Leucothrix mucor DSM 2157: one gene and its partner. The protein of the gene in region 1 purifies or fractionates together with the protein of each later gene. This does not show direct contact. Links are inferred from orthologs where the notes say so. Each region holds a gene or a part of one and is shown on either strand. Other genes may lie near its edges. The genes, in order: LEUMU_RS26130 and LEUMU_RS0113230.

Region 1 (15,301 bases):
GAGCTTCAGGCGCGTCATCATTCAGGTGATTACTGTTGCGCTCAATACACTCCAAAACAGCTTGATCGAATTGCTCAGCAGGAATGCCGACATTAGTGGCAATGCTATGACACTGATCAACAATCTGTTCGATGTTGAGAGAAGCAGAGCCTAATATTTGAGAGTCTATGGCAACAGGCTCCTCATCCAGTAACTCTGGCTTAACGCCATTGCCTGAGTTGGGTGCTGTGGTTGTTGCCTGGCCGTCATTTTCGATCGTGGGAACCCCCAAGGGGAGGGTGCCGGTGGCATCTGTTTGTTTGACGAAGTCAGAAGTTGGATACTTGGGAGCAGCCTGATTAACCCAGTTGTACTTAATGCCGAAGTAAACGACAGAAAAGAACACGATAGCTGCTATAACCAGTGTCCAGAAAATCCATTTAAATTTCATGCAAACGCAACCTTGCCTATCCTGATCGGTAGAAAAGATAATTAGAGCAGAACGCGCGCTGATTAACCAGCGCAGCGACCATACTTTATTTTAATCAAGCTTCTCGTAGTAGCTTTTGGCTATTGCGGCGACGTGATTTTTGGTGATACTTGCGATCCTGTGGTGCTATTTTAGCATTAACCAATAAAAAGCCTGTTACGTTCTGCTTAATCCGGCTTAATGATTCCACTGTGCGCTTAATTCGGGCGGACTGTGTCTTCATATTGTTTTCATTGGTTACGATCAGTGTGCGAGTCGCTAGTGAGGACAATACTAGTGTCTCTGCAAGCCCTGATGCTGGCGCCGAGTCAATAATCACAAAATCAAAGCGTTGCGAAGCTTGTGAGACCAAGTAGGCCATTTTTTCACTACTCAACATGCGCATTGGGTCATCATCAAAGCCACCGGCAGTAATGACGTACAGATTTGGAATCGCTTTAATCGTCTTGGTGATACCAATCAGGTCGGTTTCATTGCCAAGATAATCGGTTAGGCCTACATCGTTTGGAATGCCGATTTTAGTGTGGATTGTTGGATGGCGTAGATCGGCATCAATCAATAGCACACGCATACCCATCTGAGCATAGGCACAAGCCAAGTTGCAGGCAGTAGTACTTTTGCCTTCTTCTTCCATGGCGCTGGTAATCAGTAACACCTGATCTTCACCTTGGTCGCTTTGGAAGCGCATATTTGCAGCAAACACTCGATAAGCTTCGGCGAACTGACTATTGGGCGCTGTTTTACAAGCTAGGGCCAGGTTGCGCTTTACCGCACGTTGTGGGCGAGGAATCATGCCCAGTACTGAGATGCCGGTAAATTTGTGCAAGTCATCTGGAGTCTTAATCGACTGATCAAGCGAGTCACGTAGGAATGCAAAACCAAGGCCCAGCAATACTCCGCCTAAAGTCCCAACCAAAATATTCAACTTTGGATTTGGACGGTATTTTTTGAATGGCTCACGAGCAGGGTCAATAATGCTGATATTGCTGGTATTTGAGTTGGCTGATGCTGCCACTTCAACTTCTTCCAGACGCTCCAGCAAGCCATTGTAGAGCTTACCACTGGAGTCTACTTCACGCTTTAGGGTGTTGTAGTTGATGCTATTGCCTTGCAGCGAGTAAAGCTCTTTATTAAATCCAGCCAGCTCGGAACGCAGTTTACGCTCCTGACGACGAGCAGACTCAAAGTCAGATTCTAGCGAGCCTCTGATGGTGTTCATCTCCGTTTGTAGCTTGGCGCGCGTATCATTCACTTGTTGCTGTAGGCGCTGCATATCGGGATAACCAGGTTTGAACAGCTTAAGCTTTTCCTGATACTCGCCTTCCAGTGCAACCAAACGGCCTTTCAGGCTAATAACGACCTGATTATTTAGTACAGTTGATACGGAACCAGTGTTTTGCATTTCACGGTACATACTTTCTGCAGCAGTGCGGCGTATTTCGGCTTGTACAAGTGCTGAGCTCAGGTCATTCAACTTTCTAACATAGCGGCTTTGGCCCGTATCAATGCTTAGAATGCCGTTCTTGTTGGAGTAATCAACCAATCGTTGCTCAGAGTCTTGCAGGCTTTGGCGGGCTTTCTCTAGCTCGCGGCTCAGGAACTCTTTGGCATATTCGCCGGTTTCACTTTTGGTATCAATCTGCAGTTGAATGAAGTTATTGATAACGCTATTAACTGCGCGCTGTGATTCACTCGGAGAGCTTCCCTCGTAGAATATTTTTACAAGATGCGTGCCATCAATCGGTTGGATTTGCAGATGCTTACCAAAAATCTCAGTAATATCTTCCTGACGTGGTGGTGCAGAGCTCGCAGAGGAATCTGTTTTGGTCAGCTTTGAAAAGTCTGGTAATGAGAATAATTTGAAGAATCCGGCCATGCTTTCTGGTGGTTCGCCAGCCGTTCTCAGGCTTTGTTCCAAGTTCTCTTGTGCGATGACTTTTTCTGCCAGCACACGGCTCTTCAGCATCTCATAACGAGTACGGAAGAAAGGGTCTTGCAGCGAGTCAACACTGGTTGTTCTGGCTTCAGTTTGCCCAAAGCTAACAACTTGCGGGCCTTCACGCTCAATCTGGATTGTCGCATGAGCAACATAGCTAGGCTTGGTGGAGAAGGTAAATAGCAAGGCAAACAGCAGTGTGAATAATGTTGTGAACAGTATTGTCCATTTGCGGCGGGCTAGAATCGCAAAAATATCACGCAAGGAGAGTTCTTTCTCCTGCGGTGGCTGCATAGCCTGTATGTGAGGGGCAGTTACGGGCGCGATATTCTGCGCCCCTGCCCGCTGGTGTACCGCCGGGACTCTTGACATGATGTGATCCTAATTCTTTATTATCTTCTCGTTAACGTTCTTCGGCCGAGGGGTATGGTATGTGGCTAAAGTTCGTCTTATGCGAATTATTGGAATAATATATTTACAATGTTAAGAGCAACGACTGTGTACGTAAACGATTTCTTGATGAATGGGTAGCGAGTGCTCAATCCTTCTGATCAAGGGTTGAGAAAATTGATTCGCAGCATCATTAAGCTCAGTGGATTGCCATCCGTTTGCACAATCAGGTCCTTTCCTTGTAGCTGATTGTTGAAGGTTGTGTTGAGCTCGAAGGTGGCTGTTTTAATCTTGCCATCCCCTTTGGTCACTAGTGCTCCCGTGTTGCCAGCTGCGCTGCTAAGCCATAATTTGGTTTGATTATCATCCTTGTAGCTTAGTTTGACTTGAACAGAGCAGCCACTCAAGCAGCGAGCTTTGATCAGCTCATCGTTTAAGTTAAATGTAAAGCGCTTGGATGCCCGTGCGGCATACTCATAATCAATTCCTGTAGGCAAGTAAAAGCCTTGTCCCCAGTATTTATCAGAAGCTGGCATACGAATTTTCACAGCAGGTTGGCTATCGCTGGTTTCGGTAATCCAACGCCCAAAGGAGCGGAAAGAAACACGATCTTGAGTGCGGCACTCGGCGCGTTGTGGGTATTCTGGCAAGCGATAATCAGCGACATAACGCTCACCCAGCAAGATAAAGGCATCTGGTGTGTTAGCGTGTTGCTTACCCATGGTTTTATCTAAATAGTGCAAAAAATCCTGCGTTTTATAAACAGGATCATCAAGCTTTTTCATGCCACGAGCAAACAGTAGAGAGTAGTTGCGGCGCATCTGTAGTGCCCTTAATGAGCTTACAAAAAACCGATATGACTGATTCTGATAGCTACCATGCTCTGCACGGACATAATCCAAATCCCCATAGAACTCATTTTCAGTTCCCCAGTAGCGTCCTGCGAAGCGGTCAGCAACGCGCTCATCCATATCTAGCGAGCAAGTACCATTGTTGGCTGGAGTGACCTGCATGCCATACACCTGTTGTATGTAACGCATCCAGTGCTCAACTTGGCCGTCACGATTACCGAGACCCTTTTCTAATACATAGCGGGCAATTTCCGGAATCTTTTGATTGTAAGGGTCGGCAATTGCTTCCCATGAAAACTGGTCAACGTTGTTAAAAGCGAGCTTCCAAACGTTTCTCGCAAAAGCCGCTGCATAAACATCAACAATGCGCTTGGTAGACGTTTCTAATATTTGTGGAGTTAGCCCAAAGTTATTTTGTGCTTCGCTTAGTTGGGTAGGGGACATATTAAATTCGCCCCAGCCATCTTTAAGTGCGAAGTTACGACAGTCGCCGCGGTACTCACCATCACCAATTCCCAATTGCACACCAACGACCTGTGCCTTTCCAGCAAACCGTTTCGCAAATTCTTTAATGTATGGCGTGAGTAGCTTGAGGTATTGGGAGTCCCAGAAAATCAGAGTGCCAGCTTTAGTGTGGCGTAGTTGGCTAAGCGCCCAGTCTGGCGTTTCACATTTTGAATAAGTTTCTAGACGCAACACAATTTGTTGGGCGGGGCGGTCTCTAATGGCACTTTCCAGTTCATCAAAGTTATAAACGCCTGGCGCGGGATTGGTTTTGTCCCAGCGGACAATGTGAAAATCAGCTGCAATATAGTCGTCGTCACCACGAGTTTCTGAGGCTAAACCTCCGAGCCGATTACGTTTAGCATAGCTTGGTAAGCGCCAGTCCATACCATTAATAACTTCAACATTAGCTGTGGCGACGGGCTTGGGTGCTGTTCTTGTTGTAGGTGCCTGCTTGCTGGCTACCGGTGCTGCAGTAGCTGGTGATATGGCTGGTGTTGATTGCCTTGTTATCCCGCTAGGGGTAACCACAGGAGCTTGCTGTTCAGTTGTGGAATGTGTTGTGTTGTTAAGCTGGTTCAGAAATTGTTCGTAACGATGATCTGGAATCAGTAGTGCAACGGTGATTAACAGCAGTAATGCACAAAGCATTAGAATAAACAGTAATGTTTTAATTGTTTTCATTATTAGTACAAGGTCATAGACAGCTTGTCCGTGATTCTAGCGTTGATCGTTGTTAGAAAGCTGAATGCCAGCAACCAGCGGTTGTATTTTGACGATGTTGGGTGGGTCGTAAATCCATCCTTCGGAAAAATAGCAGGTTTTATCAGGCTAGCTATTAGGCCTCTGCAAATCTGGGGTATCGTGTTTTGATATAAAAATAATTAAAGAAAACATACGCAATGGCCAGTCTCTTTAAAGTTTCACGTGCAAACGCTTCAATACCGATTGTGGTCGCACCACCGATGGGCATCGTGCATAAAATGACGTGGATGCTTTTATTGTTGATGATTTTCCTGATCCCATGGGGTGAGGGGCTTTACGATGGTTTAGCTAAAGTTGTCGCAATGCCGACACTGGCATTAACACTGCTAATGGTAGTGCTGCATGGCTCACATCGTGATTTTTCAGCATTCAACCTATTTGCACTGCTGCTGGCGGTTTGGTATCTAGTCGGGATTTGGTGGACGCCAGCCATGAGTTGGGGGCCGGAAATTCTGAAAACGTACTTCATGCTTATCATGATGTCGTTTATGTTTACCTACTTGATTAATATTCCTTATAAGTTTCGCTGGGCGTATCAGGCTTATGTCTGCGGGACTTTGACCGCAACCGGCATTATCTTTAACAATTTTTTAAACGGTGTGACCGGCCCTTATTACAACCGTTACACGGTTGAGCATATCGAAACCGATAATATGGCCATTATTCTGTCATTAGGTATTCCAATGGCGGTGTGGCTTTACACACAATATCGGCACCCACTGGCTAGGTTATTTAATGTTGCCAGCATTCCCATCATCTTCTACGGAATCTTTTTAACCGGTACCCGAACTGGTCTGGTCACGGGAGTGATCGGTTTAATGTATCTGGCATTCACACAACGCAAAGCGTCGTTCAATCTGAAAATGATTTATACCGGTGGTGTAATTGGGGGGGCGATAGGCGTTGTTAGTCTTGCGCCAGCGGCTTCGGTAGAGCGCATTTTCTCACTAGGTAAGTCTTTGAAGTCAGGGGATTTGAACTATCGGGAAGTTATTTGGCAGCACAGTATCGATGCGTGGAAGGACAGTCCGCTTTTGGGGAATGGAACTGGCTCATTAGGCGTAGTGCTAAACCCTTATCATGTTGAATTTGCTTGGGCGCACAACTCCTACGTGCAAATTCTGACTGAGAATGGGCTCATTGGCTTGGCGATTTATTTGCTGATGGTTGGTAGTTTGCTTTACTACGCGCTGAAGTGCGATATTGAAACAAAGTTCTTTTTGCTGACCTTATGGGTGACGATTGCGGTGTCCCAGATGACGCTTCACTCACAAAACCTGAAAGAAATCTGGTTTGTATGGGCGGTGATCGGCGCTCATGGTTTGTACTATTCGCGGAAAAGAGCGGCAGAGCAAACAGCGCTCAAGCAAGCCATGTATCGGGTGGCCTAGCTCATCCTAAAGCTTACATGACGCTTTTACGCTGATCTTTTTAGAAACCTGCCCGATAGTGTATCAGGCAGGTTTTGCTAACATTTATTCTGTGTAGCGACTCTGCAAGTAATCAAATACTGAGAACAATCCCATAGCTTCTCCACCGATCGGCCGTCCGGGGCGATCACGAATATTAAAGGCCATCAGATCAATATGTCCCCACTCAATATCATCATCCACAAATTCATTTAGATATAAAGCAGCCGTGATTGCGCCACCATAGCCACCAGACGTTGCATTCATCATGTCAGCAACAGTGCTTTTGAGTCCGCCAAAGTAAGGCTTATACAAAGGCAATTGCCAGATCAACTCTTCGCTTTTAATCGATTGCTGATGAATATCACGAGCTAACTCATCATGGTTGCTGAATAATACTGGCACTTCGGTGCCTAATGCCACGCGGGCAGCGCCAGTAAGTGTGGCAAAGTCCAGAATCAGATCAGGTTCGTCTTCACAGGCTTGCGTTAGCGCATCACAAAGTACTAGACGACCTTCGGCATCAGTATTGTCAATCTCGACGCTGATACCACTGCGGGTCACAATCACATCGCCAGGGCGAAAGGCATCGCCGGAAACAGCATTATCAACGGCTGGGATCAAGACTTCTAACGACACAGGAAGCTTAAGCGACATAATCAGCTTAGCAAGGCCAAGTACATGCGCCGCACCACCCATGTCTTTTTTCATTTGGCGCATTGAGGAAGATGGCTTCAGGTCTAATCCACCAGTATCAAAACACACACCTTTGCCCACTAAAATAAGCTTCTTATGCTCAGGGTCACCCCAATGCAATGACAGCAAGCGTGGAGCATGGTCGCTCGCGCGGCCAACAGCATGAATTGTTGGGTAGTTCTGCTGCAATAATTCATCACCAACTACTTCACTAAAGCGGGCATGATATTCCGTGGCTAGCGTGCGTAGCTCTTGGGATAAATGCTCTGGCATCATGTGGTTCGCTGGCATATTGATAAGATCGCGTACGGTGCATAGCGACTCATAAAAAGCCATCACGGTCGTTTTCATTGACTGAGGCAAATGAATTAATGCGCTGCGTTTATCCTTATCAATGAAGTGATCAAACTGGTAACAACCCAGTCCCCAACCAATCAGCGCTTGGGTCTGTTCGGCTTCGCTCCAGTTGCAATGCAGTTGGTAGCGCTTAGCGGGTAGCTTGGATGGCAGTCCAGCCAGCGCCCAGCGTCGCTCACCGGTTTCCGGAATGCCAATCAGTACTTCGCTTAAATCGCCGTGTTCATTGCTGATTAGACAAAACTCACCTTCGCCGGCCTGAAAGCCTGATTGTTTAATCCAGTTAGCAACGACCGGTTTAGAGAGCTTGATCAGTGAGTCGAGCTGGCTTTTTGGAACCGGCGTAAGTGGGATGTAGTCATGAGTGAGGTCACTGGTATAAGGCATAGTAGGTGCTCGGGTCAGGTTGTTGGCTTAATTGCTCAGCGCATTGTTTTGTTGGTATAGCGTATCAGTAATTGCCTGATACTCCGGATGTGATTGGTCAATAACACCTTGTCGCAATAACAGGTCAATATTGACTAAGTTGCAGTTATCTTTGAATTTATCGCTGGTTTCGACGATCTCCGCCATTTCTTTCAGTGACATCAATTGGAAAGACTCAACTTCGCCGTCGGTATTGTGCGGTACAAAGTCTTCGTCCAGCCACAGGTCATAAATGAAAATGCCATCATTGTTAATGCCGCGATGAGTGGCTGCGCAATAATGAATTTCACCTTCGAAGCTGGCGGTTCGAGCGACGGACTCTGGAATAGCGGCCTCTTCACCGGCCTCTTTTACTAAGTTATCGAGCAAGCCGATGCCCTCAGGTTGGCCACCAGCGACCATTTGATCTAATTGGCCCGGCCAGAAAGGTTTGCTTAATGAGCGCACCGCAACCCACACATAAACACCATCCGCTTTTTGCACCAGACCATTCATGTGAATGCCGTAGCCCTTAATGCCAAGAAACGCGACAGCGGCCCGCTCGATCAACATCATCGAGTTACCGCCAAAGGTCGTACTAATGCTGTATTGCTCACCGACCCATGAATCGATTACGCCTTGCTGGTGCAGGCTGCGCATAATGGGGTCAACTGCCTGAGTGCGAGCTTCCGGAGTATCCAGAGCTGGATTCAGGTACAAACCTTCGCCATCAGCATCAAACACCTCAGGCCAATCCAACAGATGACTAATGTGATTTTTATGGGTTAAACCGTAACACTGTTGACCAATGTAGAACGGTAAAAAGTCTTCAGCTGCGAATTGATTGCATTGCCGGATATGTCTTAGATAGCCCATAGTTATTGCATTTCCGATTTTGAAACATACAAAAGTACCTTATCCAGCCAGCGGGTGGGGAGAATTCTGCGCAAAGTCCCAAATAAGTAAGTGGGGAAGGTGACGTAATAACGAGGCTTTGGCTTGTTACTTTCCAATGCATGAATGACTTTTGCCAAAACGGCCTCGGGCGGTAGTGTAAATGGCGCGCTGGGGCCAACGGTTTCCATGCGTTTTATTTGTCGCTGATACTGTTTGCGGTGAACGCTGCCTTCGATATCAATATTCGCTTTTAAGGCTGCCAGAGAGTTGGGGCGAAAATGGCTAGTGACCGGGCCTGGCTCGATCAAGCTAACGTCAATCTTAGTGCGGTGAAGTTCTAAGCGCAGCGTGTCGGCAAAACCTTCCATGGCAAACTTGCTGGCATTGTAAGCGCCACGATATGGCAGAGTGATTAGGCCTAACACGGAGCTATTAAATAAAATTCGCGCAGCACTTTGTTTTCTGAGTAAGGGGATCAAGCGATTGGTCAGTTCCATCGCGCCAAACACATTGGTAGCGAATTGCTTTTCCATGGCTTCTCGGCTTAAGTCTTCAACAGCACCGGCTTGTCCGTAGCCGGCGTTATTGAATACCGCATACAGCTCGCCATTGCATAAGGTTTCAATGGTCTCAACGGCATTGATAATGCTGTTTGAATCACTGACATCCAGCACAAAGCTTTCTAGCCCTTCTTGCTGTAGGCGCGCTACATCGTCAGGCTTTCGAGTGGTTGCCAATACGCGGTAGCCTTTGGACTGCAAGCCTTTGGCCACGCAGTAGCCGATGCCACTTGAGCATCCTGTAATCAGTATAGTTTTCATGCGGATAATCCTACCAGAAAGTCCTTTAGAAAATCAGTAACAGATCATTGCTACGAGCGATGGTATTTAAACATCAGAGAGGAGGTGAGGGTGTTACAAAGGCGGATTTAGGTGGTGAGCAGTAAACGGGAGATTTGCGCCCGACGTGGGGTATCGGACACAAACCAGATGACATAGGCTTTAGTAAGCACCTTTGCCATGAAAAATAACGGTGACAGTTTTTAGCATCAATACGAAGTCGGTGTGCAACTTCCAGTTTTCGATGTAATAACAATCAAGACTTACACGCTCACGATAGGTGACATCATTTCTGCCGCTAACCTGCCAAAGACCTGTCATACCCGGACGGGCTGAGAGATATTTTTGAGTCAGTGCGCCATAGCGTGGTAACTCATCAGGCACAACCGGACGTGGGCCAACTAAGCTCATGTCGCCTTGCAGTACATTGAATAACTGTGGCAACTCATCCAAGCTGGTCTTGCGCAGAAAGTTACCAATCGCCGTAATGCGAGGATCATTCTTCAGTTTGAAGTCATTTTCCCATTCTTCACGCGCTTTAGGGTCTGCTGCTAATACTTCTTCCAGGCGTTGCTTGGAGTTCATCACCATGCTGCGAAACTTGTAACATTTAAAGGTTTTTCCGCCGTAGCCAATCCGTTCTTGTTTATAGATGCTTGAGCCACCGTCGCGGCGAATCAGCAGTGCAATAATGGCCAAGATAGGGGAAAAAATTATTATTAATACTAGTGATCCAATACAGTCCACCGTTCTTTTTAGCATATTATTGCCAAGGTCTATACTGGAGCCCTTCCATTGAGCCGTCACTTTTTCCATTGTCTATCCTCGTAGATAGTTATAATTTGAGGGGTGGGGGTAGTAGGTTTTTCGCTATAGTTAATTCAGCTGCCGTTAATTTGGAATGCATTTACTATCAGACGGTAGCGAAAAGGGAGCCGGATGGTCGGTAGGTGATTTTGTACTCAGAGAGAGTGCTTAAACTCTGCGCGACGAGAGTGTGTAAAGTGTGCGCTAGAGGGAGCGCTGGCGTGACGTTAACGGGCGAGTAATAAAGTATTTTGGTTGCTTCTATAGCCTTGAAAAGTCTATGCTTCGCGCCAATATTTCAGTGACTGAAGTTCTATTGTATTTTTTGAGGTTAAGCATGCCAATTTACGAATATCAATGTGCCGAGTGCGAGCATTCCGAAGAGTTTATTCAGAAAATAAGCGATGCACCGCTAACCGTTTGTCCTGCCTGTGGCAAGCCAGCGTTAAAGAAGAAGATTGCGGCAGCGGGCTTCCGTTTAAGTGGTAGCGGCTGGTACGAGACAGATTTTAAAAGTGGAAAGAAAAAGAATTTAACGGATAGTGGGGGCTCTAAAGAAAGCTAGAGCCCCGCGGGGTAATGCGTTGATGGTTTAGCTGTATTGCACGCGATCTAGCATGCTTTGGTGCATGGCTTTCGTGTTACAAGCCAATACTGTTGTTGTGTCTAACGTCAGTACATTGCCAGACAAATCCGTAAAGCAGCCGCCTGCTTCGTTAACAATAACGGACAAGGCGGCGATATCCAGAATGTTTACATCTGATTCGATAATGATGTCGATCTTGCCACTGGCTAGCAGGTGGTAGTGGTAGAAGTCACCGTATCCGCGAATGCGATGCACATCCTGAATCAGTCCACCAAGCGTTTGCCACTGTGGCTTGCCTGCGATAGTCGCGATATTACCCAGCGATAATGTGGATTTACTTAGCTCTTGAATGTCGCTGACCTGTATTTTTTCACCGTTAAGCCAAGCGCCTTGGCCTTTTTCCGCATAGGCCATTTCTTTAAAGCCTGGCGCGTTTGAGACGCCGACAATCAGCTCACCTTTATACATCAGTGCAATTTGAGTAGAGAAGAAAGGGTAGCCGCGCACAAAGCTCTTGGTGCCATCAATGGGGTCGATTAACCAGTTGTAGTCCGCATCTTCATTTACTTTGCCGGTTTCCTCACCAAAAAAGCCATGGTCAGGGAATGCATTCAAAATGATCCGCTTGATGGTTTCTTCCGTTTCGACATCCGCAATGGTGACGGGGCTTTGATCGGGTTTAATTTCTACTTCAAACTCGCCGGCATAGTACTTATCAATAACCAGTTGGGCGGCTTGAGCGGCTTCGATCGCTGTTTTCAGAAACGGTGACATGCTAAAATTCCTTAGATAAATTGGCTGCGGTATTATACTGAAAATAATGACAAATGCGTGCCTGTTCTGCCATTGCAGATTTGGCTGCACAATTGATAATTTTAATTACTGAGATAAATGCATGAAATTTTTAACCGGATTAGCGGCTGTAGTATTACCTCTGACACTGACCGCAGTGAGTGCGCAAGCTTTGTATGGCCCACATGAGCACGGCACCATGGCGGTTGCAGTGACTAAGCAGGACTCAATGATCACCTTCAAGATGGCTATCCCATCGATTGACTTGCTCGGCTTTGAAGATTCTCCGGAAGGCGTGGAGCGTCAGCAATGGCTTAACATGCAGTATGAAAAGCTGTATCAGGAGTCTGCATTACCAGCTTTATTTAAGGTCTCTCCGGCGGGCGTTTGTGTGCCAAATAGCTCACATATGGAATCAGATATGTTGACCTATCATAAGCACGAAGATGACGATCATGAGCATGCCGATGAAGAAGATGGCTCGCACAAGGTGGGTGATGCTGATGGTCATAGCGACTTTGAGCTAACGTATGTGTATGACTGTTTAGACTCTTTGAAAAGTATACAAATCACCTTTGCTGAAGTATTCCCAAGTATTAAAACGGTTGATTTCTATGGCGGCGGCGACTTTAACGGCAAAATCGTGCGTTCAAGTCCGGCGGATGACGCTATTCTGACTAGTGACGATTTATAACAGCCCAAGGGCTTGAGGTAAGCAGCACTTGGATACTCAGCAGCGAATTGAAAGCTTCTTGGATGCACTGTGGTCGGAGCGCGGCCTCAGTCAAAACACGCTCGCGGCTTATGGACGTGATCTTAAAGCGTGGGGAGAGTGGCTGGAAAAAGAGCCCAAGCTCACGTTGACTGAAGCCGATAGTGTGAATGTGCAGCAGTATCTGGCTTTTCGCGGTAAAGCGGGGGCTAAGAGCAGCAGTATGGCGCGTGTGTTATCCAGTTTGCGGCGATTTTATCGTTACCAAGTGCGCCAAGGCACGGTCAGCGAAGACCCTACTTCACTAATTGATGCGCCGCGCATTGGTCGCAGTTTGCCCGGTTCGCTGTCAGAGACTCAGATCGATCTGCTGCTGGAGGCGCCCGATATCGAAGACATGTTAGGGCTGCGAGATCGGGCTATGCTTGAATTGCTATACGCCACTGGTTTACGAGTATCCGAATTAGTGACGCTAAGCTTATCGCAGATTAATTTGCAAATGGGTGTCGTCAGAGTGATTGGTAAAGGCAGTAAAGAGCGATTGGTGCCTTTGGGTGATGTGGCGGTTGATTGGGTGAATGAATACTTCAGTGTGTCACGTCCGGAGCTGATGCGAGGTCATGGCGTTTGCAATGATGTCTTTGTGACTCGGCGCGGTGCAGGGATGAGTCGTCAGGCATTTTGGTACCTAATTAAGCGCTATGCCGTACTGGCCGGTATTGAACAAACGCTGTCACCACATACCTTGCGGCACGCTTTTGCGACACATTTATTGAACCATGGGGCTGATTTAAGAGTCTTACAAATGTTGTTAGGCCATAGCGACCTGTCAACCACTCAGATTTACACGCACATCGCACAAGCGCGTCTGCAGGAAGTTCATCAGCTGCACCACCCCCGCGGCTGACTATTAAATGACGGTAATGGTTTTAATGTATCCATTCAGCCTGCTGACAGCGTATTCTGATTAACGTATTTAAAAAAACAGGGTATTAAAACTAACAATGATTAATTTAAAACAATTGGCACTGACAATCAGTTTTTGTCTGGTTGCGGGAATAAGTTTTGCGGCTGAGTCGACGACTAAAGCAGTTGATTCAGATGCGGTGGCACAAAAGCTGAATGAAGTGCTGATTAAGACGTTTAAATCACCGCCAGATTCAGTTGGCGAAAGTCAGATTCCGGGCCTGTATCAGGTCATGTACGGTACAGAAATCGTTTACCTGAGTTCCGATGCGAAGTACTTTATTAGTGGCGACTTGTTAGACCTGCAAACCCGTCAAAACATGTCTGAGCTGGCTCAGCGTGATGTTCGTAAAAAGATGATGGATGAGTTTACGGGTAAGCCGGTTGTCTTTAAAGCGAAGGATGAGAAGCACGTATTGCGCGTATTCACCGATATTGATTGCGGCTACTGCGCTAAATTGCATCGTGAAATCGAGCAGATTAATGACAAGGGCATCACTGTTGAGTACTTGGCGTTTCCACGTGCCGGTTTGAACTCACCGTCTTACGATAAAATCGTTAGCGTGTGGTGTGCAGATGACCAGCAGGCAGCGATGACTAAGTCAAAAGCCCGTCAGCCAGTTGAAAACAAAACCTGTGCTAACCCTGTCAAAGATGCTTACGAGTTAGGCCAGCGTTTAGGTGTAAACGGAACCCCTGCATTATTGACTGAAACAGGTCAGCTAATTCCAGGTTATATGCCTGCAGATCGTTTAGCAGCCATGTTGGATGCTGATGCGCCAAAGACCGTTTTTAACCAGTAACAGAGCAATTCGCTTTAAATTATTTGAGGGCTTAGGTATACTCGGATTTTAGCATTACACGATACAGGAGAGCGTCGTCACCTAGTGTGTACGGCCGCCGAAGACGCAATTCCGCCCGGAAACGCTCAGGCATAAAAGACTGTTGGATGTGCTAACTCTGGAGAGTGAAGCGGTAACCGCTTCTACCGAAGGGCTTAACCTGTGCTGTCAGCGCAGGGAATATCTCAGGTATCAGGACAGAGGGGCGGCAGATGATAAAACATCTGCCGCCCCTTTTTTATGGAGACTGATACCGATGACACAGCGTACTGCACTATACGATCACCACTTACAAGCTGGCGCAAAGATTGTTGATTTTGCTGGATGGGAAATGCCGATTCACTACGGCTCGCAAGTTCAGGAGCATAATCAAGTCAGAACTGCAGCGGGTATGTTTGATGTCTCGCACATGGTGGTTGTTGATATCACTGGTGCTCAATCTCAAGCATTTCTCCGTTACCTGCTAGCCAATGACGTTGCCAAACTCAAAACTTCCGGAAAAGCCCTGTACAGCGCCATGCTGAATCCTGAAGGTGGCGTGATTGATGACCTGATTGTTTATTACCTCAATGACGAGTTTTACCGCGTAGTCGTGAATGCCGGTACGCGTGATAAAGACCTTGCTTGGCTAAATCAGCAAAGTGGCGCGTTCGATGTCACTATTACCATTCGCGATGACTTATCTATGTTGGCTGTTCAAGGCCCGGATGCGATCAAAACTGTTCAGTCCTTATTGCCTGAATCAAGCCTTGAAGCGGTTTCTGCTCTAGGTGCATTTTATGCGGCTGAAGCGGGTGACTACTTTGTGGCACGCACGGGTTATACCGGTGAAGATGGCTATGAAATCATGGTGCCTAATGAGCAGATTGGCTCATTCTGGGATCAGTTGTTGGCCGCTGGCGTAGCGCCGATTGGTTTAGGGGCGCGTGATACCTTGCGTTTAGAAGCGGGTATGAACTTATATGGTTCCGATATGGATGACAGCACGTCACCATTGATCTCCGGCATGGGCTGGACGATTGCATGGGAGCCAGCAGATCGTAACTTTATTGGCCGTGATGCGATTCAAGCAGAGCGT
Region 2 (15,440 bases), 200 kb from region 1 along the record:
GGGATTATCAGGTGCCGGATGCCGAAGACCTGCTGGAACTGCCAGCGTGGTCGGCGCGATTTGATGGCTTGCGCTTAAAAATCCATCCGGATTTAAGTGAAAACCGTACCAGAGAAGCATTGGTAGAAGTGGCGCAAAGTATTCCGCCTGCTCCTATGACCATTGATCGTGAGCGTAAAGCGGGAAGTTTGGTCGGTGAAGGTCATGATAAAGCCACGGTGACAATCAAGCCGAACCCTGTTCAACTGGCTTTTCATCATTATGTAGGGGCGGCGATTGAGTCGGCCAAGCCGCTTTCGGCGCTTCAGTGGAAACAGCAACATGAGGAGTTTTCTTCGCTGAAAGATGAAATGTGGTTGTTGTATGTACTGCATGCCACGCAGATGTTAAATGTGAGTACCAATGCGCGTTGGCGCAAGTTACAGGTTGAGCGCATGGAGGCCCCGGCGGCCTATGGGCTGTCCGGGAACATTACTGTTTCGGATATTTCTGTATGGAAAGGCGTTTAATAAATCGACTATTGAAGTTAGTTCAAAGTGAAGAGAGCCGCGTTCAAGCAACGGCTATGCTAAAAGGCTTTAGCAAAACTTATGGGCTTGGGTGTTTAGTTGGTACTCAGATTGAGTTTTCAGAGAAGGATAAAGCTCTGATCAAGAGTCTACTGATTCAAGGTGAGGGTGTTGATCCTGATAAAGTTAAAGCAGGGCAATTTAATGACCTAACCCGAGCTGAAGCTTCAAAGCTGGGGAGCAATGAAAAACTAACTACCCGTCCTGTTCGTGAAGATCGGATTGCTGTGAAGGCTCTACCTGCACAAGCTTTGTTACTTGGCATTGAAAGGTTAACGCTGCCTGATGGCAGTAGTCTGGATGTGAACTGGCAGTGGTTGTTGGATAACTGTCAACACCGCAGCATTATGGCTGTTGAGAACTGGGAAGCATTTGAGAATATTCACAAAATAAATTTTGATATCACCCAGTATGCAGATAACCCGCTAGTCATCTTCAGAGGGGGAGATGAATATAATCAAAAATGGGTTATGTCGCTCTTAGAGGCGATGCAAGTGCCCGTGTTTTATTTTGGTGATTTTGATCCGGCTGGTTTAGGTATTGCACAGAGTTTACCTTGCTTTGGGAAATTAATTGCCCCGCCTGACGATCAGTTGCTAGCCGCTCTCAAGCAATGTAAAAATCATGAGCGCTATCAAAAACAGCTGGGAACTTGGCAGATAACGCTAAATAATAGTAACCACCCTGATATCCTTAAATACTGGCCGCTAATTCGCGAGCATGGTGTAGGATTGCCGCAAGAGTATTTCATCGAAACAAACCGTTAGGAGACCCCATGAAAATCCAGCTTCAGAGCGACCTGCATTTAGAATTTGCAGAGTTTGAGGCCAATTACGCAGCAGCAGATGTGTTAGTGCTGGCGGGTGATATTCATGTCGGCACTAAAGGCGTCGAATGGGCGGTTTCTCTGGGGCTGGATATTCCTGTGATCTACGTGGCGGGAAATCATGAATACTACAACCAAGCTTATCCCACGCTACAGGCCGAGCTTCGGGCAGCGGCTGCAGGCAGCAATGTCCATTTTCTGGAGAATGAGTCTTTAGAGCTAGATGGCGTCGCCTTTCATGGCGCGACCTTGTGGACTGATTTTAAACTCTACGGCAAAGAGTGGACTGGCAAGGCCATGGCCCAATATGCGATGCCGGATTATAAAGTCATTTGGTATGACCCCAGCGCCAAATACCTGACGCCCGATATCACCCAGCAAATCCATACCGACTCACTAAACTGGCTGGCTCAAAGCCTGGAAAGCTCCAAGGCAACAAGCAATGTCGTAATAAGCCATCATGGCCCAAGCCTGAAATCTTCCGCAGAATGCTATAGTGACGATGAAATGACAGCGGCTTTTTTATCAAATTTAGAGGGCTTTATCGATCGCTGGCAGCCGGATTATTGGTTGCATGGTCATTGCCATAATCTGAGTGATTATATGATTGGAGAATGTCGGGTGATTTGTAATCCGCGAGGCTATCCTAAGGAAAAGGGTACCGCGTTTAACGACCAATTGATTATTGAGACGGCTTAATCACTGCCGCGTGCAGTTGCCCGATTGCACGGTCTAAATACGCACCGAAAAAGTCCGGTGAGGTATAGCCTAATAGCTTCTTCGCTTGCTCAGCGCCATTAGCATCGACAAACACCAAGGTCGGCGTCATTGAGGCATCATAGAGTGTGGCTAGCTGGCTGGCGGCGATTTTCTGACCATTAAAATTGACCATATCGTACGCGCCATCAATCTGAATTTTGCGGATTAATACCTTATCGTCATAGTCGCCACTGCGCAGCATCGGTTGCAATAAATCCGCCTCTAGCCGTTTGCAATACTCGCAATATTCCGCGTGAAACATAATCACCAAACCCAATTGATCACTACGCATGGTTTTGCCAAGTGCTTGCAGGTCGTGTGCTTCAATCAGTACGCGTTCTTTCAATGGTGTGGGGCTTATATCGCTGTCATTAGCCAATAGCGAGCTGGTATTAAATAGTGTGATAAAGAATACGATACACGCCAACTGTAATTTCATTTGTAATTCCTGATTGATTTTGCCTAGCAGCCGCTTTTATCGTAAAGTGCTGCACTTTCAAGCCGTTAACATAAAGTCTTCTATGTCCAATATTCTACGTATCGCAACGCGCAAGAGTGCGTTGGCGCTCTGGCAGGCAGAACACGTCGCTAGCCGTTTAAAACAGATCCACCCAGATCTTCAGGTGGAGCTGGTCGGTATGATGACACGTGGCGATATTATTTTGGATACTCCATTAGCAAAAGTAGGGGGTAAAGGCCTGTTTGTTAAAGAGTTAGAGACTGGGATGCTTGATGGCGTGGCGGATATTGCCGTGCATTCGATGAAGGATGTACCAATGGCGTTTCCGGAAGGGCTGCATTTACCGGTAATAATGGAGCGTGAAGACCCAACCGATGCGTTTGTTTCAAATACCTTTGAATCGATTGATGCGCTGCCGTTCAATGCGCGAGTGGGAACCTGTAGTTTGCGCCGCCAAACCCAAATTCGCGAATACCGCCCTGACTTAAAAATTCTGGATTTGCGCGGCAACGTCAATACGCGCTTAGCCAAGCTGGATAACGATGAATATGATGCCATTATTCTGGCGTCCGCTGGCTTGATTCGTTTGGGCTTTCAAGACCGAATTCGCCAAGGCATTAGCACCGAGCAAAGTTTGCCAGCCATTGGGCAGGGTGCTGTAGGTATTGAGTGTCGTAGTGATGATCCGAGAATTAATGCCTTATTAGCCCCATTAACGCATGAAGAAACCTCAATCAGAGTTCGTGCTGAGCGCGCTTTAAACAATCGCCTCAATGGTGGTTGCCAGGTGCCGGTAGCGGGTTATGCTGAGCTGAATGGCGATCAGATTTACCTTCGTGGACTAATCGGTTTTCCGGATGGCTCAAAGATTTACCGCGCAGAAATGACCGGATCTGTGAATGACGCCGAAGCGATTGGTGTTGCGGTCGCTGAAGACCTGTTGGCACAAGGCGGGCGCAGCGTGTTGGAAAGTATTGGCATTCACGTCGCCTGATGGAAGCCGGCTTAGCGTTAAAAGGGCGGGGCATTGTGATTACCCGTCCTGCGCACCAAGCCGGACCGGTGAGCCAGCGTCTGGAGTTACTGGGCGCGACAGTGTTGCAGTTTCCATTACTGGGAATTGCCGAACCTCAGAATATTGCCCGCAGTCAGCAGCAATTAGCTGACCTAGCGCATTACGATACGCTTTTATTTACCAGCCCTAATGCGGTCGAGTCTGCACTGCAGAAACTGGGCGCAAGCATTCCGGAATCAGCGACCATTGCCTGTATTGGGCAAAAAACTGCGCAAAGTCTGGAGCGCTTTGGAGTGCAAGTCTCCATCGTGCCCGATGCGGTGTTTAATAGCGAAGCATTGCTGGCAGAGCCCGAGTTTCAGCAAATGCAGGGTAAGCGCGTTGCCATCATTCGGGGTGAGGGCGGTCGCGACTTATTAAAATCCACCTTAAGCCTACGTGGTGCTAGCGTCGATTATATTGATGTGTATCGCCGTATTTGTCCTGCGCACGATTTATTGCCATTGCTTAAGTTTCAGCAAGGGGGGCAACTGGATATAATCGCGTTGACCAGTGCTGAAAGCTTGCGTAATCTTTTTACATTAGCAGGCGGCGCGGCGTGGCTGGATGGGGTAGCATTATTGCTAGGCAGTGAGCGCATGCAATTAGCGCTTAAAGAAACAACGCACCATGGGCCAGTTCATCTGGCAGCAGACCCTAGTGATGACAGTATGTATCAGGCACTTTTGGATTGGGCGCGGCATTTATAAATATAAGGTAAATACTAATGATTGAGCAGTCAGCAGGCGTTGAAAAGCAACTCAAAACCTTGCGTAAACGATCGATTTTCACGTTATTTCTAACGTGGATGGCACTGTTTTTTACACTCATTGGTATCGCTGCGGGTTATAAAAACTTCCTGCGGGTGCATGATCGGGCGACTCAAGCGAAAGCTGATGCCGAGATTGCCAAAACCTTGTTACCGCAACTGGCGCGTAAAGATGACGTAGGAGGCTGGCAGCGTGACGTTCGCCAACAATTAAAAACCAGCAGCCTGCAGTATGCCAATGAACTGGAAGAGCTGCGGGTCATAAAGGATAGTACGGCTCAGGTTGCGGATGCATTGAATGATCAAGTCAAAGCCTTAACCATCCAGCAACACATCGTAAGTTCTCCCTCCTTGAAAACGCAGCAATGGCAGCTTAATGAAGTACGCTATCTGCTACGCATGGCTTCCCGAAAACTGACATTGGAGCGTGACTCGCTGAGTGCCAAGCAGGCTTTAAGAGAGGCTGATTCCTTATTGGTGGAGTTGGCTCACCCGGACTTATTGCCGATTCGGGCACAAATTAGCCGCGATATAGCCATGCTGAAAAACTATCAGCCGCTAGACTTTGCCGCATTTAACAGCCGTATCGACCGATTGATGCAGGATTTAAAACCGGCTGCGATTGTGACGGCGACAACGACTGGTGAGGCCGTTCCGCTCTTGGAGAGCGGCGGACGTAATGATTCATTACTCGATCGTATGAAAGACAGCATTAATGATGCCATTGTGGTGCGCCCTTATGACGAAGCCTTGGCCCAACAGATTAGTGGCGATGCCACTGAAGTGCGCTATCAGCTGCTGCGCTTGAGATTGGAGAGTTTAAACCTGTTGGCACTGCGGGGTGAGCAAGCGGCGTATCAACAACAGCTTAAACAAATTCGTGTTTTGCTAACTCAGGAGCAAACGGGTGTTAGCCCAGCGATTACCGATAGCTTGGCCGAGCTGGAGCGGGTTAATCTTCGCCCACCACTACCTGCGCTGTTGGCGGCAAAACAGTTCGATGAATTGCTGGCAACACTGGATGAGGCTCACCAATGATTCTTTATCCCTTTCTAATCCTCGTATTTATCGGCGTTATCTACATTACGGGGTTGATGCTGTTGCGCAACTCTCAGGATCTGGTGATCTTGTGGGGAAATAGCGTCACGATTGAGACGAGTACCTTTGCTTTGGTGTTTGGCTTACTGGCAGCTTTTATTGTGGGCTACTTCGCATTGATGGTACTGAGTTGGACATTTTCAATGCCGCGTCGAGTGGCTAAAGCCCGTGAGCAAAAGCGGATTACGCAGGCACAAAATCAGTTAAACAGTGGTTTGGTGAGTCTGGTTGAAGGGCATTGGGATCAAGCTGAAACTGCTCTAGTCGCCAGTGTGTTTGATTCTGAAACTCCATTACTAAACTATCTGGGGGCTGCACGAGCGGCTCACATGAAGCAAAACTACCTGAAGCGTGATGAGTATCTCAAAGCGGCCAGCGCCTATGGTGAAGAGGCTGAGATTGCCGTTGCCGTATCACAAGCGGCCATGCAGATGGAAAGTGAGCAAATTGAACAAGCTCGGGCGACGTTGATTCATCTTAGAAAGCTGTCTCCAGAGCATCCTTATCCCAATCAATTACTGGCGAAAGTGTATTTGTTACAGGAAGATTGGAAGCAGTTGGCACAGTTAGTACCCGAGTTAGTGGAGAAAAATCCTGCGGATATTGCAGAATATGTGCCTTATATGCAGCGTGCAGTCATTGGTTTATTTGAGTCCACGGCTGGCAAGCAAGATTTACCCGCGCTTGAAGCCATCTGGAAGCATTTCCCTGAGATTCTGCAAGCGGAAACCTATGCGCTTGAGGCTTACTGCAAAGCCTTGACCAATGCCGGTGGTGGTGACTTAGTCGCACCTTTACTGGAAGCTAGAATTGATCAACAACCACAGCGCGAACTAGTCGCCTGTTATGGGCGTATTCAGCACCGTTACCCCGAGCAAGCCTTAGCTCATGCCAAGCAATGGCAGCTAGCGATGGCGGGCGATCCGGAGTATATGCTCTGCATGGCTCGACTGTCTAAGCAATGCAAAGATATGAAAGCGAGTGCAGACTTTTACGAGCAAGCGTTGGGGCTGGTGCCGGATAAACGTGTGTATCATGAGTTTGCCGAGCTGCTTTGGCAAATAGGTGATATTGAGAACTCAGCACGCTGTAATAGACAAGGTTTACGTTATTGCGTTCAAGGCAAGGCACGCCCCTTTAAGCGAGACCTGCAGCAAGTAACCGCCTTATCGGAAAAGCCTTAAGCTGCAACGTTTAATACCGTAAACTGGCACAAAATAACAACAAAATCGGTGCCCGATATGGACTTTAAAAACTTGCTGCGAATCTTGGTTCGCAATGACGGATCAGATCTTTATTTAACATTCAACGCGCCGCCTGCCGCCAAGTTTCAAGGTACCTTGCGTGCGCTAGGGCCAGACAAGCTCGATGCTGAAACGCTGGATGAGTTGGCTAAAGAGCTGATGAATGAAGATCAGCAAAAGCAGTTTGAGAAAAAGCCGGAAATGAATCTGGCACTGGATGAGCCGGGTATTGGTCGCTTCCGGATTAATATCTTCAAGCAGCGCACGCATCTGGCAATGGTTATCCGAAATATCAAAGTGGATATTCCCAATGCAGATGTGCTCGGTTTGCCGAGTGTGCTCAAAGACATCATCATGGAAAAGCGTGGCCTGATTCTGTTTGTGGGTGGAACAGGCTCTGGTAAATCAACCTCGCTAGCCGCATTGATTGATCATCGAAATGCTAATTCCACCGGCCATATCATCACCATTGAAGACCCGATTGAATATGTGCATCCGCATAAAAAATGTCTGGTCAGCCAGCGTGAAGTGGGTGTGGATACCGATAGCTATGAAGATGCTCTGGAAAATACCTTACGCCAAGCACCTGATGTGATTTTGATTGGTGAGATTCGTACCGAAGAAACCATGGAACATGCCTTGGCCTTTGCGGAAACCGGCCATCTTTGCTTATCCACCTTGCATGCCAATAGTGCCAATCAGGCGTTGGACCGTATTATCAATTTCTTCTCGGAAGAGCGCCGTAATCAGCTATTGATGGATATCTCGCTAAATATTAAAGCCTTCGTTTCTCAACGTTTGATCCCAACGATTGATGGCAAACGCGTGGCAGCCATTGAGATTTTGATTGGCACGCCAATGGTTCAGGATTTGATTATGAAGGGCGATATTCACGCGCTGAAAGAAATCATGGATAAATCGGAAGAGCAGGGCATGCAGACGTTTGATAGCCACCTGTTCCGCTTGTACAAAGAAGGCCGTATTTCTCTGGAAGAGGCACTGAAAAATGCAGACTCGCCGAATAATATGAAAGTAAAAGTGAATCTGATGCAGGATTTGCCAGGTCAGGATAATGAAGCAAACAGAGAAGCCAAAGAATCTGAGCTGAATAGCTTAATGCTGGAGCCGATTCTGGAAGAAGAGGAAGATGATGACTCTGTTGAGGGTGAAACCGAGCTGGAGGCTTTGATTAGAAGGCAAGCACAGCAGCGCGAGAAGGTTGAGAGTTAATTCTTAAATAACAAACGTATTGTTGTGAATCAAAGGGCCGTATTAAGCGGCCCTTTTTAATGCCTGTCAGGCTGACTCAAGATAAGGCTGTTTACTAGCCGCTAACTGGGCTTCCATGGCACTGAATAAGTTAGCCGGCTTAAATGGCTTGCTAATAAAGTCATTCATTCCACTTTGCATGCAGGCTTGACGATCAGACTCTTGTGCATTAGCAGTGAGTGCAATAATCGGTATCTGCTGATCGAATTCACGAATCTTTGCTGTCGCAGTGAGGCCATCCATGACCGGCATTTGGCAGTCCATTAGGATGATATCAAAGGTCTGCTGTTTGGCTAAATCCACCGCTTCCTTGCCATCATTGGCCACCCATAACGTACAGCCACCTTTTTCCAGTAAGCGCATGGCGACTTTCTGGTTAATTTTATTATCTTCAACCAATAATACATCGGCAGTAAGCGTCGGAGTCGCCACCGCTTTTGGTTTTTCTGGTTTGGGCAAGGTTGCTTGATAGTCTGCCTGAGTGGCAGGCGTAAGCGGGAGTATAGTTCCAAATACTGAGCCGACTCCGGGCACGCTAGCGACTGTTACTGAGCCATTCATCAGTTCAGTGAGTTTACGAACAATAACTAAACCAAGCCCTGTGCCACCAAAGTGTCGGTTTGACCCACTATCAAGTTGTACGAAGGTTTTAAACAAGCGACCAAGGTCATCTTGCTCAATACCAATGCCCTCATCCGTGACCGAAAACCCCGTATCACCTTCGGCATTATTAAAGACTTTAAGCGTAATGGTGCCAGTGTCAGTGAACTTGATGGCATTATTCAGGTAGTTGTTGAGCATTTGGCGAATACGTTTTTTATCCGCAAACACATAATGATTATTAAGCTCACTGCTATCCACTTTGAAAGATAGTGACTTGTGCTCAATCAGTGGGCGGTAAATCGCGTCAATTTCACTAATTAATACTGGAATGCTAATCGGAGTCGGTGCAAGCGTAAGCTCGCCTTCTCTAATTGATGAGTAATCCAGAATATCGGTAACCGTACCCATTAATAGCTCTGCAGAGCACAGTGCGGTATTAATATTCTCTGTATTTTGGGGTGAGAGCTTTTTATCTTCAACTAGCTCTAGTGAGCCAACAATGCCATTAATCGGGGTGCGGATTTCATGGCTCATCACCGCTAAAAACTCGGACTTTGCCCGGTTTGCCGCTTTGGTTTTTTTGGACTCTTCGATGAGTGACTGAGTGCGTTCATCAATATTGTCGCGCATTAGCTGAATCGATTGATAAAGCTGGTCGATCTCATCGCCACGGCGTTTATACACTGGAATTTCAACCGGTCGATTGTGTGCAATTTCTTTGGTGACAAAGCTGAGTTTGTCGATCGCTGTGGCCACTCGATAGCCCATGACTAAAGACACAATGGTACTGATAAAGATTTCAACCGCTGCCAGTAAATACGTCCAAAATGCATTATTGGACAGGGCGGTCATGCTGCGCGTAATGTCATACACAAATTTTGCCGAACCGATTTCAGAGCCATCAATACTGATTGGATCTTTCACTGTCAGGAAGAAGTTTTTCTCATATTCCTTTACGCCATTTTCATCGACCGCTTGGTCCTGAAGGTTATCGGATAAGCCTTGCTTTAAAGCGGGTTCCTGATACTTCGGCACATCACTGTAAGCCTGCGCTAATAACAGACCATCAGTATTGTACAGTTGCACTTGAACAGCGCCTTCCATTGCGACAAAGCGTTGAGCCGCATCATCAATCGTTGCTAAATCATTGACGATTAATGGGGTGGTGACCACTTCACTGAACATGGTACTGGCAAGGCTGGTTTTATCCCGCATGAGTTGGCGAGATTCACGATCCAATGAGTTGAAGTTAACCGCAACAATGGCTAGCGTGAATAGCGTTTCCAGAAAGATAAAGGAAATAACGAACCGAAATCTAAATGACATAATGTTTACCTCTCAGTCAGCGTATTAATTTCGCTCTATGGTGGAGAGGCTAGCTTCAAGCTCTGCAATGGGTTGAAATTCTTCGTTATTACTGGGGATCAGTTTTACCATACTTAGCTTGTCAGTTAGCGCTTTGGGTAGACCGAGTAAAGCCTTGGTTAGCTTGTTCTGAGTCACTGAATCTAAGCTAGGCTTTAAAACAATCGGGTGGCTGGGGTAGGCGTTGGTTGTATAGATGGCTTTAAGTTTGTTCTTGTCATCGGTATTCGAAAAATTATTGTAGGTACGTTGAATACCGCCGCCTATCTCACCCGTGCCTCGTGCAATACCGGAGTAAACCGAGTCGTGCGAGTTTACATATTGCTGAGTTCTATCCAGATTGATATTAACCCCGTATTTGCTCAGTAGCTCAAATTTGGTCAGCAAGGTCGCTGCAAATGCATTTGGTGAGGGGAATAGGAAGCGAGTCTCTTTCGACTTGATCAGGCTGTCAAAGTCTTGGTTGCTATTATTCGCCACTAAAATACCGCGAATGACTTTGCTATCACGAACCACTGCCTGATAGTTTTGAGTGCGGTGAGCCACCACAAAATGATAGGGATTCACATAGGCCATATCGTAGCCGCCGCTATATAAGACTTTTTCAAACTCGGCGATTGAACGCTCGGTTTTGAACACAATCTCATGGCCGGTTTCTTTGGATAAGTGATCGGCGATGGGTTTCCATGCCTTAAACATTTTCAGAGGGCTTTGCTGGGGGACGATACCCAGTGTGTATTTTTCGGCGAAGGCTGCTCCGGAAACACTGGAGAGGATTAAGCTTAGGACAATGGCACGCATGGCTACACTCGACGTTCTGATTTTTAGGGGGATTTTTATTGTTATCCCCACATTAGAGATCAGGTCGACGAGTGTCCAGTTTTTAACGATGAAGGGCCGTAATGAGAGGCGCTGTTAATGCTTGGTATGGTTTTGATTAATGCTCAGCGTGTTGCTTACCCACTAGGCTGTTGATTTGTCTCAATAATTTGTCCGTTACACCACGGTGTTGGCTTAAGGTTTGCTCTGCACGCTGATGGATGGCGTTGCGCTCAGCCTCGGTGAGTTGTAATAGGCTTAAAATTCGTGATTGCAAATCATGTTGATCGGCTTCAACCCAAGCAATCTCAGCATCACACAAAATGTCGAACACATCATTAAAGTTAAAAATAGCCGGCCCACTGACCACTGGAATGCCATAAACGCTGGCCTCCAACGGGTTATGCCCACCGGTTGGAGCTAAGCTGCCACCCATAAATACTATATCAGCAGCGCTATACCAGTAAGCCATCTCACCTAAGCTATCGCCTAGAATAATGTCGCAGTCAGCGCTAAAGCTGGCATATTCACTGCGCCGTTGTACAGTGTAATCCGTATTGATGCAGAGCTGATAAACCGCCTCAAAACGCTCGGGGTGGCGCGGCACTAAAATTAATACCAACTCGGTATGTTGGGTTTTGAGCTGCTGATAACACGCCAGAATTTGCTCATCCTCACCTTGATGAGTACTGGCCGCCACCCAGATTTTAGCGTTGGGTTTTAGTTGTTGGCGCAAGGCTGGCGCATCAGTGGTTTGAGTTTTTGGCAGAATATCGAATTTGATATTCCCCGTAACCATGACCGATTCTGGTTTAGCGCCAAGCAGTTTGAAGTGTTCAGCATCTTGTTCACTACGACAGCCAATACTGGATACTTGCTGCAACGCTGGTTGAATCAATTTGCTAAGGCGCGAATAGCCTTTGGTTGAGCGCTTGGATAAACGGGCATTGGCAATCATCACTGGAATGCTTTGTTTATGGCAACTGGCAATCAAGTTTGGCCAGATCTCAGTTTCCATAATCACCAGTAGCTCAGGTTTGGCAGATTTTACAAAACGGCTGACCGCAAAGGGGAGATCATAAGGGCAATAGGCGTGCTCAACCCGGTCGGCAAACAATCGCTGCGCGGTTTGGGAGCCAGTGGCTGTGGTGTTACTAAGGAGTAAGCGATGTTTGGGGTATTGTTCGAGCAGGGCTTCGATTAGCGGTTTGGCTGCCATGGTTTCGCCCACTGAAACCGCGTGCAGCCAGATTCTTGGCGCAGGTTCCAGATTAATCAATCCGAGTCGCTGCTGCCAATTATTACGGTGTGCAGGGTTTTGCCGGGAACGCCAAAACAGGCGCAGCAATACGAAAGGGGATAGGATAAACCACAGCAATGAATACAGCAGGCGATACAGGGACATTAATATTTCCTTGCATGAACTCTGCCATATTCATTGTGGCAGAGTTAGTAAGTAATGACGCGGGGTAATCGTTTGGCTTGACTAATCCAGTCAATTACCTGATTCAGGCTGGCCATTTTGGAAACAATGCGGTGCTTATTATTCTCTTCCAGAATAGTCGCATGCAGGTTTTCCGGATTACGCTGAGCCAGTTCGGGCACGGTATCAACACCCGCTGCTTCGAGCAAGTCTGCATTTTGAGTGGCGATTCCTTTGATACGGGCTAAGTCCGCACGGTTTGCCCAGGTTAAGATGTCTTTTTCAGAGAATCCTGTGTTGCGTGCTAGCTCCTCACGGCCCTTACGGGTGCTGCAAGTGGCGAGCAATGCTTCAACAGTTTTGATGCCCTGCGCTTCGATGGTATAGGAAATTCGGATGGTTATTCCCTTGATTTCAGAGAGCTTTGCCATAATGTACCTTTTTATTAGTTATTTGCTTGGTCATATTTTGTGGATAATTTTAACACCCAAAAGAGGCTGAGGCGAAGTACCATACGACAAGCTGTATTTTTAATAGGCCATTTACTATCACTGCCTCTTTAATTGTGTCAAAATTCCCGAATTTGCCAAAGCTTGGAAAGTCGCATGAATATTGTTAAAAACTCAGTCGCTACATTACATTACATCCTGAAAGATAATGATGGCGAAGTACTCGACACTGCAGACGAGAACAACCCATTTTTATATATGCACGGTGTGGGTGGTATGATTCCAGGTCTGGAAAAAGCACTTGAGAACGCTGCTGCTGGCGATAATATTGTGGTATCAGTACCACCGGCTGAAGCCTATGGCGAGCGCAACCCTAACCTGACTCAAGACGTACCTCGCGAAATGTTCGCTGGCGTGACGGATGAAGATATGGTGGTTGGCGCACAATTTCAGGCGCAGACTGATCAGGGCGTAGAAATTATTACGGTAGCCGCTATTGAAGGCGATACCATTAAGATTGATGGTAATCACCCAATGGCTGGTGAGACCTTAAACTTTGATGTCAATGTGATTGACGTGCGTGAAGCATCGGCTGAAGAAATCAGCCATGGTCACCCACACGGCCCAGGCGGCCACCACCACTAAGGCACCTTTAGGAAAGCTAAGATAATCCCATGAAATTTGTAGATGAAGCACGCATCCAGGTTAAAGCCGGCGACGGTGGCAACGGAGCCGTGAGTTTTCGGCGTGAAAAATACATCGAGTTCGGCGGCCCGGATGGCGGCGATGGCGGCGATGGTGGTTGCGTGTACCTTCAAGCCAGTAAGGACTTGAATACCCTGTCTGATTTCCGTCATTCGCGTCATTATGAAGCGGACCGCGGAAAGAACGGCCATGGCAATAATATGACCGGACACCGTGGGGCAGATAAAATTATCGAAGTCCCTATCGGTACGGCGGTTTATGATGATGAAACCGATGAGTTAATCGGTGACATCACTAGCGATCAGGAGCGTTTGTTAGTTGCTCAGGGTGGTTTTCATGGGCTTGGTAACCTCCGTTATAAAAGCTCGGTTAATCGCGCACCACGTCAGGCAAAGCCAGGTTCTCTTGGCGAGCTGAGACAGCTCCGGCTGGAAATGCGCGTATTAGCCGATGTGGGTTTGTTGGGAATGCCGAATGCAGGTAAATCAACACTGATTTCCAGCATGTCTTCGGCACGTCCGAAAATCGCAGATTACCCGTTTACTACACTCTATCCAAACTTGGGTGTGGTTAGCGTCGGTGACTTTAAAAGCTTCGTGATTGCCGATATTCCGGGCTTGATCGAAGGTGCGGCAGAGGGTGCTGGGCTTGGGGTACGATTCCTTAAGCACTTAACCCGCACCAGCTTGCTATTGCACATGGTGGATGTCGCACCGTTGGATGAAAGTAGTCCGGCAGAAGCGTTCCGTATCATCGAAAACGAAATTCGCCAATATAGCGATGAGTTGGGTGATCGTGAGCGTTGGTTAGTGCTGAACAAAATTGATGTGTTACCTGAGGATGAGCGTGAAGCGCATTGTCAGGCGATCATTGATGAGCTGGGCTGGGATAAACCGGTCTTTATGCTCTCTGCCGCCACCAAAAATGGTACTCAGGAATTGGCTTATAAAATCATGCAATATATGGATGAGAAGTCAATGGAAGCCGAAGTATCGAGTCACGCCCCTTAAGTGTGAACCTCTATGAGTCGCATTAAATATACTCAGCAAAGCCAGCGCTGGATTGTAAAAATTGGTAGTGCCTTACTCACGCGCGACGGGGAAGGGTTGGACTATGCTGCGATTGCAGACTGGGCTGGCCAGATCACGGCACTTCGTGAGCAAGGGATTGAGGTCGTTCTGGTCTCATCCGGATCAGTTGCCGAAGGCATGAGTCGGATGGGCTGGAAAGTCCGCCCGACGACCTTGCCAGAGCTGCAGGCTGCTGCTGCGGTAGGGCAGGCTGGTCTGATTCAGACCTATCAGACTGAATTTCAAAAATACCAAGTCCAAGTCGCTCAAATTCTATTAACGCATGATGATGTTCGGCATCGTCTGCGTTATCTCAATGCTCGTAATACCTTAAGAACGTTGATTCGCTTAGGTACCATTCCCATTGTTAATGAGAATGATACCGTGGCGTTTGAAGAAATTCGTTTGGGTGATAATGATACACTTGGCGCAGTTGTTGCCAGCTTGGTTGAGGCGGACTTATTAGTCATTCTCACCGACCAAAAAGGCTTGTATAACAAAGATCCGAGACATAACCCTGACGCTGAATTTATCAGCGAAGGCGCAGCGATGAATCCGGACTACGTCAGTTTTGCTGGCGCAGCGGGAACGGCCATCGGCAGTGGTGGCATGGCAACTAAGGTAAAAGCCGCACGTCGTGCAGCGCGAGCCGGTTGTGCTACAGTCATCGTCTCAGGTCGTGAGAAAGACGTGCTAACCCGCCTACGCAAAGGCGAGAATTTAGGCACCTTGCTAACACCCGATGACAGTAAACTGGCTGCCCGTAAGCAATGGATCGCTGGCCAAACACAGGCTAAAGGCACTTTGTATCTGGATGATGGGGCGGTTAACGCATTGCTACGATTAGGTAAGAGCTTGTTGCCAGTTGGCGTAGAGCGTTGTGAAGGAAACTTTGAGCGAGGCGATCGGGTTGATTGCGCAGATGCTCAGGGCCGTGTGATTGCACGTGGCCTTTGTA

What was found.
Region 2: the proteins of LEUMU_RS26130 (region 1) and LEUMU_RS0113230 purify together in Escherichia coli (affinity purification with mass spectrometry, with the first as the bait; 2 studies listed by BioGRID). This does not show direct contact. The link is inferred for Leucothrix mucor DSM 2157 from one-to-one orthologs.

Annotation. Positions count from the first base shown.
Region 1 is NZ_ATTE01000001.1:3,119,263-3,134,563, reverse strand. The notes cover bases 12,556-15,301. They hold LEUMU_RS26130 (DsbC family protein), read left to right. Parts: upstream 12,556-13,419; coding sequence 13,420-14,184; downstream 14,185-15,301. Other genes in these bases: gcvT (glycine cleavage system aminomethyltransferase GcvT), read left to right, coding at 14,480-15,301; xerD (site-specific tyrosine recombinase XerD), read left to right, coding at 12,556-13,322. In the rest of the region: LEUMU_RS0114170 (hypothetical protein), read right to left, coding at 1-430; LEUMU_RS0114165 (GumC family protein), read right to left, coding at 525-2,777; LEUMU_RS0114160 (hypothetical protein), read right to left, coding at 2,957-4,834; LEUMU_RS0114155 (O-antigen ligase family protein), read left to right, coding at 5,053-6,306; LEUMU_RS0114150 (leucyl aminopeptidase family protein), read right to left, coding at 6,391-7,764; LEUMU_RS0114145 (DUF4743 domain-containing protein), read right to left, coding at 7,792-8,658; LEUMU_RS0114140 (SDR family NAD(P)-dependent oxidoreductase), read right to left, coding at 8,661-9,500; LEUMU_RS26135 (sugar transferase), read right to left, coding at 9,681-10,334; LEUMU_RS0114130 (FmdB family zinc ribbon protein), read left to right, coding at 10,663-10,890; LEUMU_RS0114125 (inositol monophosphatase family protein), read right to left, coding at 10,918-11,685; LEUMU_RS0114120 (ZrgA family zinc uptake protein), read left to right, coding at 11,807-12,397; more of xerD, read left to right, coding at 12,426-12,555. UniProt on the Escherichia coli protein: Acts as a disulfide isomerase, interacting with incorrectly folded proteins to correct non-native disulfide bonds.
Region 2 is NZ_ATTE01000001.1:2,921,505-2,936,944, reverse strand. What follows is about bases 11,723-14,607. They hold LEUMU_RS0113230 (FKBP-type peptidyl-prolyl cis-trans isomerase), read left to right. Parts: upstream 11,723-12,863; coding sequence 12,864-13,352; downstream 13,353-14,607. Other genes in these bases: proB (glutamate 5-kinase), read left to right, coding at 14,435-14,607; cgtA (Obg family GTPase CgtA), read left to right, coding at 13,382-14,422; LEUMU_RS0113235 (DUF4332 domain-containing protein), read right to left, coding at 12,285-12,689; waaA (lipid IV(A) 3-deoxy-D-manno-octulosonic acid transferase), read right to left, coding at 11,723-12,240. Outside these bases: LEUMU_RS0113295 (hypothetical protein), read left to right, coding at 1-509; LEUMU_RS0113290 (DUF7281 domain-containing protein), read left to right, coding at 494-1,336; LEUMU_RS0113285 (metallophosphoesterase), read left to right, coding at 1,345-2,094; LEUMU_RS26030 (thioredoxin family protein), read right to left, coding at 2,078-2,593; hemC (hydroxymethylbilane synthase), read left to right, coding at 2,676-3,608; LEUMU_RS0113270 (uroporphyrinogen-III synthase), read left to right, coding at 3,608-4,378; LEUMU_RS0113265 (uroporphyrinogen-III C-methyltransferase), read left to right, coding at 4,396-5,475; LEUMU_RS0113260 (heme biosynthesis HemY N-terminal domain-containing protein), read left to right, coding at 5,472-6,719; LEUMU_RS26025 (PilT/PilU family type 4a pilus ATPase), read left to right, coding at 6,777-8,009; LEUMU_RS28095 (response regulator), read right to left, coding at 8,076-9,977; LEUMU_RS26015 (phosphate/phosphite/phosphonate ABC transporter substrate-binding protein), read right to left, coding at 10,002-10,817; more of waaA, read right to left, coding at 10,954-11,722; more of proB, read left to right, coding at 14,608-15,440. UniProt on the Escherichia coli protein: Folding helper with both chaperone and peptidyl-prolyl cis-trans isomerase (PPIase) activities. Chaperone activity prevents aggregation of unfolded or partially folded proteins and promotes their correct folding.